DNA from 3 places in the Methyloversatilis sp. XJ19-13 genome. Region 3 is predicted to be linked to each of the others. Evidence: predicted binding sites of a transcription regulator. Region 3 holds the regulator's gene; each other region holds the start of a gene.
The links. Region 3 encodes FliA, which starts transcription of late flagellar genes. Its sites were predicted from a motif close to CTAAAGTTNNCNNAAANNNTGCCGATANNA; they were not measured.

Region 1 (5,475 bases), on a different contig from region 3:
GCGACTGCCTGCGTCCGCACGACACGCTGTCGCGCTACGGCGGCGAGGAATTCGTCATATTGTTGCCGGAAACCTCGGTCGAGGATTCGGTCATCGTGCTGCAGCGCCTGCAGCGCGAACTTACGAAACGCTATTTCCTGGCCAACAACGACAAGCTGTTGATTACCTTCAGCGCCGGCGTCACCGTAGTCGGCCAGGAAGAACCGCAGACGTCGGCCATTGAGCGCGCCGACGTGGCCATGTATCAGGCCAAGGCAACCGGCAAGAATCGCGTGGTCATCGCACCCGAACAGCCGATCGCCGCGTGAGCCGGGCCGGCAGTCGCCTCGCCCGTCGTCCATTCCACGTTGCCGACAACATTCAATCGTGATCTGCGCCGGGCTGCCGGTGCTGGCGGCCCTTCCTGATCGGGAGGCATGCGCGCCCGGCGCGAAGCCATGTGCCAAGCGCAATCGGTTCCAGGGTGATCATGCGGTGCGCAGTTTGCACACGCCCCCGGTCAGCGATCGCCAGACGTCGCAGCAATCAGCGCCTTCCATATTGATGAGGTGTTTGATCGACGTCGGGTTGTTGGGCATCGCCTGCGGCTCACCCCAACCTACGAGTGCTTTTCATGCGGACGTGGGGTTTGATCAACGCTGGGTTGTTGGGCATCGCCTGCGGCTCACCCCAACCTACGCACTGCCGACCGCACCGCCGCCATGGGAAGCACTCGTAGGTTGGGGTGAGCCGCAGGCGATGCCCAACGTAAACCCTGCCCGTTACGCACCACGGCGGCCACTGAGCGGCCCGTCAGCAGCCACTCACAGCCCGCTCCGCTGACATTCCGTAACAGTCCTGAGCAGGTCCGGCACGATGACCGCAGCACCAATCGGGCCGACCTTGCAGGCAAAAGAGATTGCAGCGGCAACCTCACGTGAGCATGAACGCCCGTACATGCCGCAAGGGCAAGCCATTTCATATCGGCAGCCGCCTGGAAGCCAAGACGACAAAGGCTTTCATTAAGGTGCCCCGCTAAAGTTTGCAGCGGCAACTCCGTTACTTGAAACATCGGCGACATCAACAGCGGGCCATGCAGCCCGGAGCGCCGTAACTACACACTACTTCGTGACAGGAGAAATAAAATGCCGCAAACCATCAACACCAACGTGCCGTCGCTTACCGCGCAGCGCAACCTGAACTCTTCGCAGAGCTCGCTCGCCACTTCGCTGCAGCGCCTGTCATCGGGCCTGCGCATCAACAGCGCCAAGGACGACGCCGCCGGCCTCGCCATCTCGGAACGCATGACCTCCCAGGTGCGCGGTCTGAACCAGGCTGTGCGCAACGCCAATGACGCGATTTCGCTGACGCAAACGGCCGAAGGCGCGATGGGCTCGATCACCGAAGGTCTGCAGCGCATGCGTGAATTGTCGGTTCAGGCCGCCAATGATTCGAACAGCGCCAGCGACCGTCAGGCCCTGCAGCAGGAAGTCTCGCAGTTGCAGCAGGAAATCAACCGCGTCGCTTCGACGACCCAGTTCAACGGCAAGAACCTGCTCGATGGCTCGTTCTCCGGCCAGTATTTCCAGGTCGGCGCAAACGCCAACCAGTCGATCGGCATCAGCCTCAGCAACACCAAGGCCACCAATATCGGTGCCAATACCGTCAGCGCCAACGGCACGCTGAACAATGCAGCCGCCCTCGCAGCCGGTGCCGGCGCCCGTGTCGCCAACACCGTCGTCGCGGCCGAAGATCTGACCGTGACCGGTTCGCTCGGCACCGCAGCGGTTGCCGTGAATCTCGCCGATACGGCCAAGGCTGTCGCTGCGTCCGTCAATGCGCAGAGCGCCACCACCGGCGTGAGCGCAACGGCGGCGACCGAAGCCACGCTGAGCGGCCTGACCGCCACCGGCACCTACACCTTCACGCTGTTCGGCGAAAACACGACCGGTGTCGCCGTGTCGGCCACCATCGGCAATACCTCCGATCTGAGTTCGCTCTCGACCGCAATCAACAACTACGCGGCCACCACCGGCATTACCGCCACGGTCAGCGGCGGTTCGGTCACGTTGAAGTCGGAAAACGGCGCAGACATCTCGCTCACCGACTTTGCCGGTGCCGGCAATATCAGCCTGCAGGGCCGCAACGCATTCACCAGCGCAACGGCCGGTGCTGCGGTTGTCCTGACAGGTGCCACTGCCACCACGGACTCCTCGACGGTCGGCGGTACGCTGAAGTTCTCGTCGTCGGACGCCTTCTCGGTCACCAGCGCTTCGGCCGGCGGCCTCTTCACTGCCACCACGGCAAACGCGAGCTCGCTGTCGGCGGTCGCTTCGATCAACGTGGGTACGCAAAGCGGTGCAAATTCCGCCATCGACGTCATCGACGCCGCGCTGCAGTCGATCAACACGCAACGCGCTTCGCTGGGTGCCATCCAGAATCGCGTGCAGAACACGATCAGCAACCTGCAGACCACATCGGAAAATGTCAGCGCAGCCCGCAGCCGCATCCAGGATGCCGACTTCGCGATGGAAACCGCCAATCTGACCCGCTCGCAGATCCTTCAGCAAGCGGGTACGGCGATGCTGGCGCAAGCCAACTCGCTGCCGCAGAACGTGCTCAGCCTGCTCCGCGGCTAAGCAGCGGCAATTGAAAGAAACGGGGCACGGTTCGCCGTGCCCCGCTAACTGCAAGGGGAAATCGTCATGGCGATCCAGCCAGTCCCAAGTACCTCGCCACCGCTCACTCCGGCCCTCACGCAGAGCACCGGAGTGAATGTCGTGGTGTCCGCCAGTGTTCGTGAACAACCCGCGCAGAACACCTCGCTCACAAGCGAACAGATCGAACAGACGGTGAATGAAATCCGTCGCCAGATTCAACCGGTGGACCAGAATTTGCTTTTCACGATTGACAAGGAAACAGGGAAGACAATCGTGAGACTCATCGATTCAAGCACCAAGGAAATCCTGCGGCAGATCCCGTCTGAGGAACTGATCGCGATTGCGCGCGCGCTCGGCAAGGGCCAGAGCGGTCTGATCGAGCGCAAGGCCTGAGGGGCCCGGCATCATGGCGATCTCTTCCGCAGGAATCGGCTCCGGGCTTGACGTTTCAGGCCTCGTATCGCAGTTGATGACACTCGAGCAGCGCCCCCTGACGCTGCTCGCGCAGAAGGAAGCCGGCGTACAGGCAAAGATTTCCGCCTACGGTTCCATCAAGGGTGCGCTGTCGTCCATCCAGTCTGCCGCCACCGCGCTGTCGAATGCGGCAACTTTTACCGCACGCAAAGCAGCAATCGGCAACGCCGACGTGGCAACAGTTGCCGGCACGCAAACGGCAGTCGCCGGCAATTACACACTTGAGGTGAACACGCTCGCCGAATCGCAGGTGGTGGCGTCCGGCCAGTTCGCCGGCACCACGGCCAGCGTCGGCAGCGGCACGCTGACCATACAGCTGGGCAAATACAACGCCGGCGCATTCACCGCCAACCCGGACAAGGCCGCCGTCAACATCACCATCGGCACCGATGCGATGACGCTGGCCGACGTGCGCGACGCCATCAACGACGCCGACGCGGGCGTCACCGCCTCGCTCGTCAATGACGGCACCGGCCAACGCCTGGTGCTGCGCTCGGTCGATGGCGGAACCGAGAACACGGTGAAGATCACCGCCACCGACGACGACGGCAACAACACCGATGACGCAGGGCTGTCGCGCCTGATCTACGACGCATCGACCGGCGGCACGTCGCGCCTGTCGCAGATGATTCCTGCGTCCGATGCCACGCTGACGGTCAATGGCATCGCCATCACATCGAGTACGAACACGCTGACCGATGCGATCGAGGGCGTGACGCTGAGCCTGAAGAAGACCAACGTCGGCGCCCCGACCGTGGTGTCGGTCACCAATGACACGAGCGTCGCCCGCAGCGGCGTCGAGCGTCTCGTCAAGGCCTACAACGATGCACTCGGCGTCATCAAGACGCAGACCAGCTACAACACGGAGACCAACCAGGCCGCCACGCTGAATGGCGAGAGCACGATGCTGGGATTGCGCAACCGCCTGAGTGCCCTCGTCGGCACCTCGATCGCCCCCGGCCTGAATCTGTCGTCCATCGGCGTATCGGTAGAGAAGGACGGCAAGCTGGCAATCGACTCGACCAAACTCACGACTGCGCTCGACAACGGCAACGTCGAGAAACTTTTCCGCGGCTTCGACGACGTCAAGGGCATGGGGAGCCGCCTGACCAGCCTGATGGACGACATGATCGATGCCGGCGGCCTTATTTCCAGCCGCACCGAAGGGTTGACCGCAGCCGCCAAGGCGTACCAGAAACGCGCCGAAGCGATGTCCGACCGCCTGCTGACGATCGAAGCGCGCTACCGCAAGCAATTCAGCGCCCTCGACACACTGATCAGCAACATGACCGCCACCAGCAACTATCTGACGCAACAACTGGCCAATCTGCCGACGATCTCGTCGAGCTGATGCAGTCAGCTCGACCGGAAAAAAGGGACTTTCATGTTTGCATCGCTTTCGAATCCTCACATGGCTTACGCACAGGTCGGCATGGAAACCCGGGTGGCCGGTGCGGACCCACACCTGCTCATCCTGATGCTGTTCGACGGTGCGCTGATGTCGGTGTCCACCGCCAGCCACCAGATGGAAATGGGTGAAACCGCCGGCAAGGGCCTGTCGATTTCGCGTGCCATCGACATCATCGGCAACGGTCTGAAGGTGAGCCTGGATCTGGATGCCGGCGGCGAACTGGCGCAGCGGCTGTACGCGCTCTACGACTACATGTGCGCGCGACTGCTGCACGCCAATGCCCACAACGACCGCGCAGCACTGGAAGAAGTCAGTCACCTGCTGGGCGAATTGAAGGATGCCTGGGAAGAAATCAGGCAGAAGCTGTCGCAAGGCGCGCCCATGTAGGCAAAAGCAGAAATTGCACGGTAATTACCACTTACATGTGCGCCTCCGAACCGCCGACCGCCTGTACGCTCATTGACTAACCGGTACCTCCTGCACGACGGCCCGACGACATGAATTCACTGCCCCTGCTCGAAGACATGCACCAGATCTCCAGTCACATGGTTGATGCCGCGCGCGCCAACGACTGGGACCGCCTGGTCACGCTCGAACTCGACGTGTCCGCGCTGCGCCAGCGCATCGCGGACAACGACGAAGAGGCGACTTCGCCCTCCGAGCGTGCCCGCAAGGTTGCGCTGATGAAACAGATACTCGCCCACGACGCCGAAGTGCGCCGCCACATCGAACCCTGGATGGCTCAGGTCAAGGTGTTCCTGGGCAAGCTGCCGGCAGGCCGGGCCGAAAACGGCTGAACACATGTACAACCTGCTGCCGGGCATCTCGCAACGTCTTGCGGAACTGGCCCGCGGCTCGGTACAGGTCGCCGGTCCGGTCAGCCCGATCGGCGAACAGCTGCCTGAATTCCAGCCCGGCGAACGCTACACCGCTCAGATCATCCAGAACCTG
Region 2 (5,475 bases), on a different contig from region 3:
CCGGAAGTATGCCGCAAGCCGCACGGCTGCAGCCGCAGTCGCCTCAAACGTGCCGACTCGCACTACCATCCGGCGTCGGCGTGTCGTTCAGGCGCCGGCTTCAGACCACCCAGACCGCACACAGGACACCCCATGATCGGTTCGATCGGCCTCATTCTCATCGGCGCGCTGCTGCTGGCGTCGAATCTGGAGCTCTTTTCGCTGCGTGACCTGGGCGAGATTCTCGGCACCTGGTGGCCGGCCGTGCTGATCGCCATCGGCGCCGCCGGGCTGATCAAGCGGAAGTAGACCTCGGAACATCGCGGGCAGGCGTCGCGCCTGCCCACCCGGCTCATTTGCGGCCGTACGTGTCCTCGAAGCGCACGATGTCGTCTTCGCCGAGATAGCTGCCTGACTGCACCTCGATCATTTCCAGCGGCAGCTTGCCCGGGTTTTCCAGCCGGTGCGTCGTGCCCAGCGGGATGTAGGTGGACTGGTTTTCCGACAGCAGCAGGATGTTCTCGCCGCAGGTGACGCGCGCGGTGCCGCTGACGACGATCCAGTGCTCGGCACGGTGGTGGTGCATCTGCAGCGACAGCGATGCGCCCGGATTGACGACGATGCGCTTCACCTGGAAACGCGAACCGGCGTCGATCGAATCGTAGTAACCCCACGGGCGATACACCTTGCGGTGATTTTCGGCCTCCGGGCGCTTGTTTGCCTTCAGGTGGGCGACGATGCGTTTCACGTCCTGGGTACGGTTCTTCGCGACCACCATCACCGCGTCGCAAGTTTCCACCACCACGACATCCTTCATGCCGAGGCAGCTCACCATGCGGGTTTCGGCAAATACCAGACTGTCCTGCGTGTCCTGCAGCAGCACGTCGCCGCGCGACACATTGCCGTCGGCGTCCTTCGCGGCCACCTGCCACAGCGCGTCCCAGGCGCCGACATCAGACCAGCCGGCATCGAGCGGCACGACGACGGCCGGCGCCACACGCGGCTCGCCGGCAGCCAGCGGTTCCATGATGGCGTAGTCGATGGAATCGGACGGGCAAGCCGCGAACGCGGCCTTGTCGATGCGGTAGAAGTCGTGGTCGGCGGCGCCCCGCTCGTAAGCCGTGCGGCTGGCGGCTTCGATGTCCGGCCGGAACCGCTTCAGCAGGGCCAGCGCCACGCTCGCCTTCATCATGAAGATACCGGCATTCCACAGATAGTCACCACTGGCCAGGTAGGCCTCGGCAGTCGCGGCATCGGGCTTTTCGACGAAGCGGTCCAGCGTGCGGGCCGGGCCGCCGGCCAGCTGCGCCCCGGTGCGGATGTAGCCGTAACCGGTTTCCGGCTTGTCCGGCGTGATGCCGAAAGTGACCACCGCCCCCGCTTCGGCCTGCGCCGCGCCCAGCGCCACCGCTTCGCGGAAGGCCCCGGTATTGCGGATCACATGATCGGACGGCATGACCAGCAGCACCGGGTCGGCCGCGCTGGCTGCGAGCGCAGCAAGCGCCAGCGCCGGCGCGGTATTCCGGCCGACCGGTTCGAGCAGCAACGACGCCGGCTGCACGTCGATCTGGCGCAGTTGTTCCGCGGTCAGGAAACGGTATTCCTCGTTGCACACGACGAGCGGTGCGGCAATCGTCACGCCGGGTGCGCCGGCACGCAGCGCCGTGTCCTGCAGCAGGGTGCGCTCGCCGTCCAGCGGCAGCAGTTGCTTCGGATAGCGTTCGCGTGACAACGGCCAGAGGCGGGTGCCGGAGCCGCCGCACAGGATGACGGGTTGCAGGGTCATGACGGGAACCAGATTGGAAATCGGAGTCACGAAGTCTACGTCATGCCCCGCGGCGCTTCGCGATAAATCCGTTACAGCGCAACGTGTTCGGCGGACGTATCCGATCGAAGACGGCGACCGTGACGCTGCGAACAACCGCGGCACGAGGCGCGAGCACGCGGCTGGGGGTGCCCTTCCGGCCCGTGCATTCGACGTCGACGCGGTCTCACCTGGAGGGTGAGGGCGCAAAGAACAGCGATCTCCATGATGAGCAAAGCTCGCCGCAATAACACCCGCGGCCAACCGACGTGTTCAGGTCAAATGATGAAATCCGTCGGCGACGCTGCGACGCGCACATCAACCGTCAGCGCCGGTCTGCGCCCCCTCATCCGTCCACAACTGACGAGAACTTGCTGACCGCCTGTACCACCTCTCGCGCGCCGTTGCTGATGCGTTCGATGGCCTGCCTGGCGCTGCCCGCAAGTTCGACGCCGCTTCCGGCCTTGAACAGGCTGGATTCCATGCTCTGAATGGCGCTGCGCGTACCATCCTGAATGCGTTGCACCGTGTCGCCGATCTCCTTGGTGGACAAGCTGGTGCGTTCGGCCAGCTTGCGCACTTCATCGGCCACGACTGCAAAACCGCGCCCCTGCTCGCCGGCTCGTGCCGCCTCGATCGCGGCATTGAGCGCCAGCAGATTCGTCTGGTCGGCGATCTCGCGTATGGTCTTGACGATGCTGGTGATCTGGTCCGATTGCTTGCCCAGTTCGCCCACCCGGTCCGAAGTGAGCTGAACGGTTTCGGCAATGGCACGCATTTCCGACGATGCCCGCTCGATGATGGCCGCACCTTCGGTCGCGATGGCTTCGGTTTCGCTGGACACCCGCCAGGCAACGCGCGCGCTGTCCTGCTCAGCCAGTTGCTGCACCTTCTTTTCAGTGATGTCGGCAGCGAACTTCACCACCTTGTAAAGCTTGCCCGCCGGGTCGAACACCGGGTTGTAGCTCGCTTCCAGCCAGATCACCGTGCCGTCGCGCGCAACGCGCCTGAAATCGCCGGAAACGAACTCTCCTGAGGCGAGGCGCTGCCAGAAGGCCGCGTACTCCGGCGATGCGGTCAGTTCAGACTCGCAGAACATCCGGTGATGACGGCCGACGATGTCTTCCTTTGCGTAGCCCACCGTCTTGAGGAAATTGGGGTTCGCGTCGAGTATGGTGCCGTCCGGGTTGAAGGAAATGACTGCCATCGAACGGTTGATCGCAGCCAGCAGCGCATTCGATTCACTCTCCGCGCGCACCTTGTCGGTGATTTCACTGGCCACTTTGACCACCTTCACCACCCGGCCGTCAGCACTTAGCACGGGGTTGTAACTGGCTTCCAGCCAGACTTCGCGTCCGTCGCGTGCAAGCCGCGGAAAGCGGCCGGACACGAAGTCGCCACGCGCCAGGCGTGCCCACATGTCACCGTAGGCGGCCGAAGACGCGAAGGATGGCTGACAGAAGCTGCGGTGGTGCATACCCGCAAGCTCCGCCGCGCTGTAGCCCATCGCACGGGCGAAGTTGGCATTGGCCGTGATGACCTTACCGTCGGGTTCAAATTCGATGATGGCCATGGAGCGATCAATTGCATCGATCAGTGCCTTCGTGGCAGCCGCCCGCGTCTCGCACTCGCCGAGAGCCGCTTCAAGTTGTTTGCTCTTTTTTCCAAACATGTTCTTGTCTCCTTTTTCTCCACCGCACTGAACGCAAGGCGTTGTCCGGGCCTGCCGGACATAACCGACGCAATATGCCGCTTTGAGGCGAATAACGGGTCCGTGAGATACAACTTTAGTAAACTTTGTGGCACCCGGCAGGATCGCTCAGGCGACGTCGCTTCCCGGATCGAGATCGGCGGGCACAGGCAGGTCGTCGGGCGGACGGGGCTTCTCGACGCCCTTGGCGAAGGCGTCGTTCAGTTGGTAGACGTAAGCGAGCACTTCGGCGACCGCGCGGAACAGCCGCGCCGGCACCTCCTGCTCCAGATCCACGTGCTTGTGCAAGGCACGCGCCAGCGGCGGCGCCTCGACCAGCGGCACGCCGGCTTCGGCGGCCAGCGTGCGGATGCGCAGCGCCACTTCGCCGGCGCCCTTGGCCACCACCCGCGGTGCGCCACCCTTGGCCACGTCGTATTTCAGCGCCACCGAAAAGTGGGTCGGGTTGGTCACCACGACGTCGGCCTTGGGTACATTGGCCATCATGCGGCTGCGCGCCATTTCGCGCTGTTGCTGGCGGATGCGGCCCTTCACCTGCGGGTCGCCCTCCTGCTCCTTGAACTCCTGCCGCGCCTCTTCCTTCGTCATCTTGAGCTCGGACTGGAAATGCCAGAGCTGGAACGGCACGTCGATGGCAACGATCAGCGCCATGCCGGCCACCAGAATCACCGTAGCGGTCATGATCAGGTCGCCGGTCGCCGCCAGCGCCACGTCGACCGGCGCACTGAACATGGCGAACAGCATGTCCTGGTCACGCAGCACGACCCAGGCCGCGACGCTGCCCACCAGCGTGGCCTTGCCGACGCCCTTGCCCAGCTCGACCAGCGCGGTTTTCGACACCATGCGCTTGAGGCCGGCCAGCGGATTGAGCTTGGAGAACTTCGGGCCGAGCGCCTTGGGCGCAAACACCACGCCGCCCATCAGGAAGGGGGCGGCCAGCGCGGCGACCATCAGCGCGAGCATCAGCGGCGCCAGCACGATCAGCCCGTCGATGATGCGGTCGATCAGGATGGCGAACATCGCAGACGGATCGAAGATGGCGCGCCGGTCGACCGTGAGCCCGTCACGCAGCAGTTGCGCGCTGCGCGGCCACATCCAGCCCGCCAGCCCGTAAAGCCCGGCCACACCGGTCATGGTGACGAGAAAGGTCGCCAACTCGCGCGAACTCGGTACCTGCCCCTCTTCCCGCGCCTTCTCCAGCTTGCGCTGTGACGCAGGTTCGGTTTTTTCGAGATCGCTTTCTTCTGCCACGTTCGCAGATCAGCCGTGAGATGAACAGGAAGCCGATTCTGCAATCGCCGCGCACCGGGCAATCGGCGGAAAAGACGGGAAAAAGCACGCCGAAGCGCGCCCGCGTTTGTCCGCCCGCCGACGCGGCGCGCCGTTCCGCATCAGGGAGGCGATCGCTCGCCGGTCTGCAGCCGCCACAGCGACGCATAGATGCCGCCCTGCCCAACCAGCGCGTCGTGGTCGCCGGATTCGACGATGCGGCCGCCGTCGATGACGTGAATGATGTCGGCCTGACGCACGGTGGACAGCCGGTGCGCGACGATCAGCGTGGTGCGGCCGACAACCAGGCGGTCGAGCGAGCGCTGGATGGCGGCTTCGGTTTCGTTGTCCACCGCCGACGTCGCCTCGTCGAGCAGCAGGATGGGCGGGTCTTTCAGAATGGCGCGCGCCAGGGCCAGGCGCTGCCGCTGGCCGCCGGACAGCTTCATGCCGCGCTCGCCGACCTCGGTGTCGTAGCCCTGCGGCAGCGCGCAGATGAAGTCGTGCGCCTCGGCCAACTGCGCCGCCCGCACGATGTCGTCTCGCGGCACGTCGGCCATGCCGTAGGCGATGTTGTCGGCGACCGACGCGTCGGCGAGGAAGGTGTCCTGCGCGACATAGCCGATGGCGCGCCGCACGTCCTGCAGGCGCAGCGCCGAAATCGGCTGGCCGTCGAGCAGCACCCGGCCCTGCTGCGGTTCGTAGAAGCGCA
Region 3 (5,475 bases):
CGCGCTCGAAGAATCGCAACTGTCGGCGCTGGCCCGTCGCGCCGATCGTCTGGCGGTGGTGACGGCAGCCTCCGGTGTCAGCGTCACCGCTGCGTACGCGCTGATCAAACGTCATCTGACCGGCAATGCGCCGCTGTCGGCCGGGGCGGTGCGCCCGGTTCATGTCGGTGTCAGCCGCGCGCGCTCGGTGTCGGACGCCCGCCAGGCGTTCGCCAGCCTGAATGGCGTGGTGAGCGAACACCTCGGCAGCGCGCTGCACTGGCTGGGTTGCCTGCCAGCCGGCTATCAACGGCCGAATTTTGTGGTGGCGGGTGACGATGCCCTCAAGATCGGACGCGATCTTGCCGAAAAGCTCTTCGTGACCCGCGAGACGGAAAAACCCGGTATGTTGATGCCGCACAACGACACCCAGTCAGGCGATCCGGCCGGACTGCCAGATGGGCTTTCGGCACGCGTAGCCTGATCGCGCAGCCGGCCGAAGCAGAGGACAACCTATGTATACCGCATCCGGAACACTGGACCGCGACCAGCTCGCCAAGCACTATGCGCCGCTGGTCAAGCGCATCGCCTACCACCTGATGGCCAAGTTGCCGGCCAGCGTGCAGGTCGAAGACATCATCCAGAACGGCATGCTCGGGCTGCTTGATGCGATGAACCGCTATGAAGAAGGGCTGGGCGCGCAGTTCGAAACGTATGCCGTACAGCGCATCCGCGGTGCCATGCTCGACGGCCTGCGCGAGAACGACTGGCTGCCGCGCAGCCTGCGGCGCGACATGCGCCGCATCGAAACCGCCATCACCACGCTGGAGCAGGCCAAGGGCCGTCAGCCGACCGAAGGCGAACTGGCCGAATCGCTCGGCATGCCGCTGGGCGAGTACCAGAAGATGCTGCAGGAAGCGCGTGGCTACCAGCTCGTCTACTTCGAAGATTTCACCAACGGTGACGACGACGATTATCTGGATCGTCACAGCGTCGGCACCGAAGATCTCGATCCGCTCGCCCGGCTGCTCGACAAGAACATGCGCGATGTTCTGGTGCGCGCCATCGGCGACCTGCCGGATCGCGAAAAGACCGTCATGGGCCTGTACTACGAAGAAGACCTGAACCTGCGCGAGATCGGAGAAATCCTCGGAGTTTCGGAATCGCGAGTTTGCCAGTTGCACAGTCAGGCCATCGCGCGCCTGCGCAGCCGCATCTCGGCGCGTACCTGAGCGCGCCGGCCCGATATCCCATGCGTGTCGATCGTCTCAGCATCGTCGGTCTGGCTCTGGGCATCGCCGCCATCATGGCGGGCCAGGTGCTCGAAGGGGGCAGCCTGTCATCGCTGTTCCAGCCGGCCGCGCTGGTCATCGTTCTCGGGGGAACGCTGGGCGCGACCATGCTGCAGACCCGCTTTCCCATTTTCATGCGTGGCATGCGCATGGGCGGCTGGGCGTTTTCTGCACCGGCAGCGGTACCCGACGACATGATCCGCAAACTGGTCGGCTGGGCCACGCTTTCGCGACGCGAAGGCATCCTGGTGCTGGAAAAGCACATCGGCAGCGAACCTGATCCGTTTTTCCGCAAGGGCGTGCAGTTGCTGGTCGATGGCGCCGATTCGGAACGCCTGCGCGAGGTCATGGAGGTCGAGATCACGACCTACGAAACCACGCTGCGCCAGGCTGCCCGCGTATGGGACGCCGCTGCTGGCTACGCACCGACGATAGGCATTCTGGGCGCGGTGCTGGGCCTGATTCACGTGATGGAGAACCTGGGAGATCCTGCGCGGCTCGGCGCCGGTATCGCCACCGCCTTCGTGGCGACGATCTACGGTGTGGGGAGTGCGAACCTGATCTTCCTGCCGATCGGGCGCAAGCTGCAGATGCATGTCACCCAGCTGATCAGCCTGCGCGAAATGTTCGTCGACGGTCTGGCCGGCATCGCCAACGGCGACAACCCGCGCATCATCGAAAGCCGATTGCTCGGCTACATTGCGCCGGTACCCGGTTGAGTGGGCCGGCGGACTGTGCGCAAGCGTCGCTATGTGCCGGATTCGGACGAGAACCACGACCGCTGGCTCATTTCGTATGCCGATCTGGTGACCCTGCTGTTTGCGTTCTTCGTCGTGATGTACGCAATTTCGCAGGTCAATGACGGCAAATACCGCACGCTGAGTCAGTCGCTGAACAGCGCCTTCGCGGCGCGCGAGGGCGTGCGGCTGATCGAATTGCCGGCGACCGACCAGAGTGCCCGCATGCAGGTCGAGATCGATGAACTGCGTGCCCATCGCGCGGCGCAGAAAGCGCAGGAGCGGCGCGAGCGGGCGGACAAGGCGGCGAAGGACATCCAGCAGGCGTTGTCTGCACTGACCCGTGAAGGGCTGGCCAGCGTCACCCAGGGCGCATTGGGCATTACGGTGGATCTCGACGCGAAGTTCCTGTTCGGCCCGGGCGAAAGCGTGCTCGAGCCGGCTGCGCAGGACATCATCGGCGCGATCGCGCGCGTTCTGCTCTACACCGATTTCCCGCTGGTGATCGAAGGGCACACCGACAATGTCCCGGCCGGCGGCAGGCTGGGTTCCAACTGGGAACTGTCGGCGGTTCGTGCGGGCGCCGTGACGCGGGTATTCGCCGACGAGGGCATCCTGTCGACCCGGCTGACCGCAGCCGGTCTGGCCGACCAGCGGCCATTGGCCGACAACGCGACCGAAGAAGGGCGGGCGAAGAACCGCCGGGTGTCGATCCGCATCGAAACCTACTCTACTGATCGCGTCACCGCGCCGGGTCAGACGCCTTCGGGGCCGGCCGATGTACCGGAAGGCAGCCTGGGATCGAGTTTCCCGAAGCTCTAGCCGGAACGGAAACGCCAAAGCCCGCAGGCCATCGCCGCGGGCGCAGTCTGTTACGCGAGAAAATCAGGCGCTACCGAGCGAACGGCTGGTGCTGCGCGCCATCGACTGGCCGTCCGGCCCATAAGTCGATGCCTGTTCCGATGCCGACATCAGCACCGCAAGCGCCTGCTGGCTGGACTTCATCTGCGCGCGGATGAGCACGCCGTTGGCCTGATTCAGGTCGTGGGCTTCCCGGGCAAGCGCAACAAGTTCCGTGAAGGGCTGCCTGCACGCAGCCCAGTCGGGAGCGCTCTGGAACAGCGCTTCGATGTCGTCACACCCCGGCTTGCTGCCGGCGCGGGCCAGCAGCGCAGTCCGTGCGTCACCCAGTTGCGCCAAGCGTCCATACGCTTCGGATTTGCGGGCGGCAAGCACGGCGAGCGTATCGACTTCGCCCGCTTCGAGTGCGCGGCGTTCGGCGTGCAAATGGCCAAGGGCGGTGCGCAAGGTCACCGCTTCCTCGGTCATCAGTGCGGCCAACCTGGCTGCGGTCTGAGCAGCCGGCTCGGTTGCGGCCATCAGGCTGCCGGGCGTGTGTTCAACATCTGACGCACACTTTCGATCAGGCTGTCGGCCACGCGGTCCGCATTGACCTTGAAGCGGCCATCTGCGATGGCCTGCTTGATCTCGTCGACGCGTGCGCTGTCGACCACCGGTACATTGGCGACAGACGCTTCAAGTTCTCGCAGTCGCGAGGACGTGCCCGAAATGTCGACCTGCGCGCCGGGTGCGGCGGCAGATGAAGTTGCAGTCGTCGAATTGTTCGCCGAACTGCTCTTGGTAGCCGAAGTTGCCGTCGGTGCAAGCGGTTTTCCAGTTCCGTCGATTTTCACGATGAACCCTTTCATAAGACGTTCGACTCGTATTACGACGGCACCGCTACAAAACTTTAGGACTTTTTGTAGGGAGCCGTCCTACACGGCGGCAGGCTCATGAATATACCAAGCGGCGGGGCCGGTGGCGACCGACCTGTTGGTGTCGGGCGGATTGTCTCAATAGACAACCTCCACCTGACCGCCCGGGCGCGCGACGCCGCTGACGACCTGGCCGCGCCCGGTGCGCACCTGCACCATCTGGCCCTGCTGTGCGCTGGCAAGCGCGCGGCCGTCGTGACTGATCGCAAATCCGTTACCGCGCGCGAACAGTTTCACCTGCTGGCCCTGCTGCACCGCGACCGGAGCGCGCAGCCAGTCTGCGCGCAGCGGCTGGCCTGCGCCAATGGCGGCATTGACCGTCTGGCCGATCACCTGCTGCGGATCACTGACCATATTGGGTGGCAGTTCGGTCAGCTCGCCGCGCATGAAGCCGAAATCTCCGTCGGCAATGATCTGGCCGCGACCGAGCGCGCGCGCAGCGACCAGATAGTCGCCGCTGACCTTGACCCGCGCCGGCACGTAGATCGTCCAGCCGGCGCCGGCAATGCAGCGCACACCGACCTGCACGCGACCCCACGCGCGGCTGCCGGTCGGCAGGAATACCTCGTGAGCGGCGCAGCTTTCCAGCGCCAGCCGTGCGTCTATCTGCCCCACCTCGAAACTGGCCTGACCCGGCAACCCGGCCGTCTGCTGCTGCAGGAAGTCGCCCACTGCAAGCCGCAGCTGGTCACTGGCCGGCGCCACGGGCGGCGCGGCCAGTGCGGCGCTGCACAGGGCAATAAATGAGGGGATCAGCAGACGACGGATCATGGCGGGCTCCTTGGCAAGGTTTCCATTGCACCACCCGAGCCTGCGTTGCGATGACGCAAATAGGGCGGAAAGCACCGCCTTGTTCCGGTTTGTCGACCGGTCGTTGCCGCAATCCGGGCTTGCCGGCCCTAAAACCCTTTCCAGCATTGGGTTTGCGGCGATTCACGGAGCCCGGAAGCGGCAAGGTTTGCCGCTTCCGGGCGGCAGATAGCCTTGAAAGGCGGGGCAGCAACCGTCCTTTTTTGCCGATCCAGACCGGCAATCGGGTCATAGAGTGGCTGGCACGATAGCTGCAATGGGATACCCATCATGCCGAACCCTCTCGACAAACTGCTCGACCTTCCGCAAGCCGCCCTCGGCGTGCGGGCGTCCCGCCAGCAAACGCTGGCCGCCAACATCGCCAACGCCGATACACCGCACTTCAAGGCGCGCGACGTCGATTTTCGCGGCGCGCTGGAAGCCGCGATGGGTGGACGTCTCGGTGGCCCGGTCGAGCTTGCGCGCACGTCGGCGCGGCATATCGAAGCCAAGGGTGACGCGTCGATGGACGCTTCGCTGAAGTACCGCACCGAAACGCAGTCCAGCCTCGACGGCAACACGGTGGACATGGACGTCGAGCGTGCCGCCTTCGCCGAGAACACCGTGCAGTACGAGGCGCTGCTCACCTTCATCAACGGTCGCCTGCGCACGATGCAGAACGCCATACAAGGCCAGTAAGGAGACTGATCATGGGAAACATGTTCAACGTATTCGGCATCGCAGGTTCCGCGCTCACCGCCCAGTCGGTTCGCCTGAACACGGTGTCCAGCAACCTGGCCAATGCGGATTCGGTGACCTCGGCCAATGGCCAGCCCTATCGCGCCAAGCAGGTGGTGTTCGAAGTGCGTCCGATCAGCGAAGGCGGCGAAGCCAATGGCGTGC

Region 1: NMQ14_RS19705 (flagellin) is a predicted target of FliA. The motif match lies at 1,015-1,044, and genes of this name have one in related genera.
Region 2: NMQ14_RS19670 (PAS domain-containing methyl-accepting chemotaxis protein) is a predicted target of FliA. The motif match lies at 3,545-3,574, and genes of this name have one in related genera.

What each region holds. Positions count from the first base shown of each region.
Region 1 is NZ_JANINH010000004.1:98,072-103,546, reverse strand. It holds gene NMQ14_RS06965 (diguanylate cyclase) at 1-308, shown strand, start outside; gene NMQ14_RS19705 (flagellin) at 1,125-2,618, shown strand; gene NMQ14_RS06950 (flagellar protein FlaG) at 2,685-3,032, shown strand; gene fliD (flagellar filament capping protein FliD) at 3,046-4,464, shown strand; gene fliS (flagellar export chaperone FliS) at 4,525-4,911, shown strand; gene NMQ14_RS06935 (flagellar protein FliT) at 5,022-5,321, shown strand; gene NMQ14_RS06930 (flagellar hook-length control protein FliK) at 5,326-5,475, shown strand, end outside.
Region 2 is NZ_JANINH010000001.1:339,882-345,356, reverse strand. It holds gene NMQ14_RS01705 (LiaI-LiaF-like domain-containing protein) at 133-288, shown strand; gene NMQ14_RS01700 (mannose-1-phosphate guanylyltransferase/mannose-6-phosphate isomerase) at 332-1,765, opposite strand; gene NMQ14_RS19670 (PAS domain-containing methyl-accepting chemotaxis protein) at 2,130-3,455, opposite strand; gene flhB (flagellar biosynthesis protein FlhB) at 3,603-4,745, opposite strand; gene NMQ14_RS01680 (ABC transporter ATP-binding protein) at 4,886-5,475, opposite strand, start outside.
Region 3 is NZ_JANINH010000014.1:18,001-23,475, forward strand. It holds gene NMQ14_RS15770 (hypothetical protein) at 1-463, shown strand, start outside; gene NMQ14_RS15775 (RNA polymerase sigma factor FliA) at 495-1,211, shown strand; gene NMQ14_RS15780 (flagellar motor protein) at 1,232-1,990, shown strand; gene NMQ14_RS15785 (flagellar motor protein MotB) at 1,991-2,830, shown strand; gene NMQ14_RS15790 (flagella synthesis protein FlgN) at 2,894-3,388, opposite strand; gene flgM (flagellar biosynthesis anti-sigma factor FlgM) at 3,388-3,702, opposite strand; gene flgA (flagellar basal body P-ring formation chaperone FlgA) at 3,862-4,554, opposite strand; gene flgB (flagellar basal body rod protein FlgB) at 4,864-5,271, shown strand; gene flgC (flagellar basal body rod protein FlgC) at 5,292-5,475, shown strand, end outside.